DNA from 2 places in the Litorilinea aerophila genome. Region 2 is predicted to be linked to the other one. Evidence: riboswitches for the same ligand, from Rfam matches in the RefSeq annotation. Region 2 holds a riboswitch; the other holds the start of a gene.
What was found. A riboswitch is a leader RNA that binds a small molecule or an ion and turns the genes downstream of it on or off. The one in region 2 is predicted to bind glycine.

Region 1 (2,293 bases), on a different contig from region 2:
CCGAAGCGCTGGCTGCTGCCCACGGCGATGTCGGCGCCGAACTCGCCGGGTGGGCGCAGCAGGGTCAGGGCCAGCAGGTCGGTGGCCACCACCACCAGCGCGCCGGCCTGGTGGGCCCGCTCCACAAAGTTCGCGTAGTCTTCGATGTTGCCTTCAGTGTCCGGATATTGGAGCAAGGCGCCGAAGGTGGGCTGGCTGAAGTCGTAGCTTGCGGGATCGCCCACCACCACCTGGAAGCCGAAGGGTTCGGCCCGGGTCTGGACCACGGCGATGGTCTGGGGGTGGCATTTTTCGGAGACGAAGAAGGTGTTGGCGGTGGAGCGACGTTGGGCCCGCTTGCACATGGTCATGGCTTCGGCGGCCGCGGTCCCTTCGTCCAGCAGGGAGGCGTTGGCGATTTCCAGGCCGGTGAGGTCACAGACCATGGTCTGGAAGTTGAGGAGCGCCTCCAGGCGGCCCTGGGCGATTTCAGGCTGGTACGGGGTGTAGTGGGTGTACCAGCCCGGATTTTCCAGGATGTTGCGCTGGATCACCGGCGGGGTGATGCAGTCGTAGTAGCCCATGCCGATGAACGAGCGGAAGATCTGGTTTTGCGCGGCCAGCTCCCGCAGGTCGGCCAGGACCTGGCTTTCGGTGCGGGGGGGCGGCAGATCCAGGGGGCGCTGCAGGCGGATGTTGGCCGGCACGGCCTGGTCGATGAGCTCATCCAGGGAGGAGACGCCGATGGTGGCCAGCATCTCGGCCACGGCGGCCGGGGTGGGGCCCAGGTGGCGGCGTGGGAAGGTGTCCTGGGGTTGCAAGAGCGCCTGCCGGGCCTGGGGATCGGTGGTTGGGTCTGGGGGGGATGGGTCGAAAATGGCATCCAGCACGTTGGACAGGGTCATGATTCTACTCCCTCCTGTGTCACAAAACGGGGAACAAAAAACGGGCACTCCAAAAGGATGCCCGTCTGCTCTGTCGTCGACCTGAGAGATTGTCCTCACCTGATGAATTGCCCGAGTGAATGCCCGAGTGAATAGGTGAGAATTGCCCCGTCGGTGCTCCTGCCCAGGGGACAGGAGGCTTTCCAGAGTGGCTTATGCGCAACGATCCTTTTGCCTGAGAGTGTCACCGGCGTGGTGTGGCTGCCACGTCGGCTTGCACCTTCGGCGTCCTGGCAGAGCAGGCCCTCTCTCGCTGCGCCGTATCAGCCTGTGGATATTCGGTTGTCTGGTTTTCTATTATGCCATGGAGTGGAGCGGAATGCCAGATGCCCGCCCCTGCGGGAATGGGTGCCCCTTTCACCTGTCTGGGGTCAATCGGGGCGAAAAATTTTTCGTCCCTACATGCTGGCCAGCATAGCCGTCGCGGTCCCTTCATCCGCCTGGGTCTGAAGAAATCGGGCGGGCACGGGGCCGCCCCCTGGTCAACTGGCCAGGGGCAAGACCGGCCAGCCGGGCAGGGTCAGGTCTCCCCAGTTGCCTGACGCCAGGTGACCCATTCTCCGGTACAGTAAACATGCCGGGAGCATGCCTCCCCGGCGCCGGGCCGGTGCATCCGTGGATTCCAGCTTTGGAAAGGACGCGTATGGCTGCCAGACCGACTGCCAAACGTTCACCCCGCCGGGACGATGGCGGGGAGCATCCCAGCGGCGACCCCCGCTTCAAGTTGATCGACCGGACGTTGAAGCGCTTCCAGTATCAACAGGATGCCCTGATCGAGGTGTTGCACACTGCCCAGGAGGCTTTCGGCTTCCTGGAGGAGGATCTCCTGATCTATGTGGCCCGCCAGCTCAAGCTGCCCCTGAGTTGGGTCTACGGCGTGGCCACCTTTTACCATTTCTTTTCCCTGAAACCCCAGGGGGAGCACACCTGCATTGTCTGCATGGGGACGGCCTGTTACGTCAAGCGGGCGGCCGAGATCGTCGCCTCGCTGCAGGCGGAATTTGGGGTGGAGCCAGGCCAGACCACGCCCGACGGCAAACTCAGCGTCGCCACCGCCCGTTGTCTGGGCAGCTGTGGACTGGCGCCGGTGATTGTGGTGGATGGCGAAGTCCTGGGCCGGGAGACGCCGGAGACCACCCTCAGCCGGCTCAAGGCCCTGCTGGACACTTCTCAGCCGGAACCCATGGCCGGCTAATGGCCCACTGAAGGGAGGGTGCAAACCATGAATCGAGCCGACCTGGAGAACATGGCCCAACGGGAGCAGGAGCGACAGCAGGGTTTCCGCTGCCGGCTGCTCTGTTGTGCCAGCACACCCTGTCTGTCCTCCGGCGGCACCGCTGTGGCCGACGCGCTGCAGGATGAGATCGCCC
Region 2 (2,293 bases):
CGCCATGGTTTCGTCTCCTGTCATGGTGCATGCAATGGATTGTGACCTGAAAGCGTTGGGTTCGGTGCCGCCCTGGCGGGGCGTTTCTTTGCGGCGTCGTTTACCCCTTGTAGCGGGGCTTGTAGAAGGGGCGCCTGACCACCCGGGCCCGGCGAGGGGTGCCCCGCACCAGGATCTCCAGCTCGGTGCCAAGTTTGCTGTGCTGTCGGGGCACGTACCCCAGCCCCAGGAATTTGTCCAGGGTTGGGCTTTTCATGCCGGTGGTCACGTGGCCCACCACCTCCCCATCCACCGCGATGGGGTATCCCTGGCGGGGGACGGCCCGGTCTAGCATTTCGAAGCCGATCAGCAGCCGCTGGGGCTCTTCCAGCCGGACTTTCAGCAGGGCCTCCCGGCCGATGAAGTCGTGGCCCCAGTCGATGACCCAGCCCAGCCGGGCTTCCAGGGGATTGGTGGCGGCGTCGATTTCATGGCCGTAGAGGGGGAGGCAGGCCTCGAAGCGGAGGCTGTCCCGGGCGGCCAGGCCGCAGGCCAGGAGGCCATCGTCGGCACCGGCTTCCAGGATGCGCTGCCAGAGGTGTTCTGCCTGGGCGTCGGGTGCGTAGATCTCGAAGCCGTCTTCGCCCGTGTAGCCGGTGCGCCCCAAGAGCACCGGGACGCCGTCCAGGGTGGTTTCCCGGGCCGTGCGTGCGGGCATGGAGGCCAGGTCCGCGGGGGTCAACCGTTGAAGGATGGCTTCGGCTTTGGGCCCCTGCAGGGCCAGCATGTAGGTGGTGTCCGAAATGTCGTCCAGGGTGACCTGGAAGCCGTTCAGGTGGGCCTGGAGCCAGGCCAGGTCTTTGGCCCGGTTGGCCGCGTTGACCACCACCAGCCAGCGTTCCGGGAGGCGGTAGAGGAAGATGTCGTCCACGATGGTGCCGTCGGCATAGGTGAGCAGGCTGTAATGGGCGTCGTAGGGCTGCATGGCGGCTACATCGTAGACCTGGACCAGCTGGAGGAAGGCTTCGGCGTCGGGTCCCCGCAGCTCGAACTGGCCCATGTGGTCGATGTCGAAGAGGCCGGCTGCGTTGCGGACTGCGTGGTGTTCGGCTGTGGGGCCGGAAGGGTATTGAACCGGCAGTTCCCAGCCCGCGAAGTCCACCATGCGGGCGCCCATGGCCACGTGGGTTGCGTAGAGGCGGGTTCGTTGCATGCCGTCGTCCTTTCTGTGGGTGGCCCTGTCCAGGCCAGACAGGCGCTGTTTCATCCAGGCGCCAATCAAAAAGAGTGGATACCAGGAAGTTACCCGGTGTCCACTCTGTCCTGGCGCCTGAGAGTTTCATCCCCGTCGGCGACTCGCCTGCAGCGAGCTCTCTCCAGAGTTCCGTCCGAACACGATCCTTTTGCCTGAGAGAGTCACGCCATCCCTCGGGTGGCGAATGGCGCTTGCACCTTCGGCGGCCTCCCAGGCCGGTGGCTTTTGGGAGGCGCTCTCTCGTGTTCTTCAAACGGCTGTCGATCCTGGTTTTGCAGGGCCAGTATACCCGGAGCGGCAGATGTTGGCAAGGTCAGGTCGCTGTGGGCAGGGGCGGTGTCCAGGGTAAAACGGCTGTTTTTTGACTTTCGCCGGGATGTTGGCTACAATCGCGCTGAAAGGTGTCGTCCTGCCCCCTTAGCTCAGTGGATAGAGCAACAGACTTCTAATCTGTGGGTCCCAGGTTCGAATCCTGGAGGGGGTGCTGACTTGTGGCTCCCTGACACCGTCTTCAACGGTGTCCTGGCAGGAACCAACTGACTGCCCTCCTACATCTTCCCCACGTGGGTTCCTGTCTGCCGGTCAGGTTCTGGCTTCAGGCCCGGTTCCATTCCCTCACATTGGTCGTATCTGGTGGTTGCATCTTGGTTGTCGGTGTTTTTCTTTTTTGATTCCCCTGCAAAAGGCGTTCTTTTACCGCAGAAACGCAGCAGGCGCAGAGGACTCCCAGCGAGAAATCTGGCGAAATCTGTCACCACCTTTGCAGATTGAATTCGATCACAGAGCCCACAGATGAACACAGATTTTTATCCAGCTCGATCTGTGTAATCCGTGTTTTCTATGGAATCTGTGGCTGAACCCAAGTGTAAAGAAAGTGGTGAAGTCCGTGGTTTCTGCAGTGGACTCAGGGGGGAGGAAAGGAAGAAACCTTGGAAGCGGTCGCACCCAAACCTCAAGTCCGACGGTTCGATTTCAGGCATGTGGTGGATAGTGAACGGCTGCTGGGCATCCTGATGCTGGCGCCGGCCGTCCTCTTCGTGTTTCTCTTAACCGGCGTCC

Region 1: it holds a riboswitch for glycine, as region 2 does, so the genes downstream of both, gcvP (aminomethyl-transferring glycine dehydrogenase) here and gcvT (glycine cleavage system aminomethyltransferase GcvT) in region 2, are expected to answer to the same signal.

Annotation. Positions count from the first base shown of each region.
Region 1 covers NZ_VIGC02000023.1:57,361-59,653, forward strand. Annotated here, with positions in the region: gene gcvP (aminomethyl-transferring glycine dehydrogenase) at 1-884, opposite strand, end outside; glycine riboswitch at 1,077-1,186, opposite strand; gene hoxE (bidirectional hydrogenase complex protein HoxE) at 1,567-2,118, shown strand; gene FKZ61_RS16555 (NuoF family protein) at 2,146-2,293, shown strand, end outside.
Region 2 covers NZ_VIGC02000012.1:73,071-75,363, reverse strand. Annotated here, with positions in the region: gene gcvH (glycine cleavage system protein GcvH) at 1-6, opposite strand, end outside; gene gcvT (glycine cleavage system aminomethyltransferase GcvT) at 101-1,192, opposite strand; glycine riboswitch at 1,295-1,362, opposite strand; glycine riboswitch at 1,365-1,487, opposite strand; tRNA gene FKZ61_RS11035 (tRNA-Arg) at 1,646-1,718, shown strand; gene FKZ61_RS11030 (carbohydrate ABC transporter permease) at 2,164-2,293, shown strand, end outside.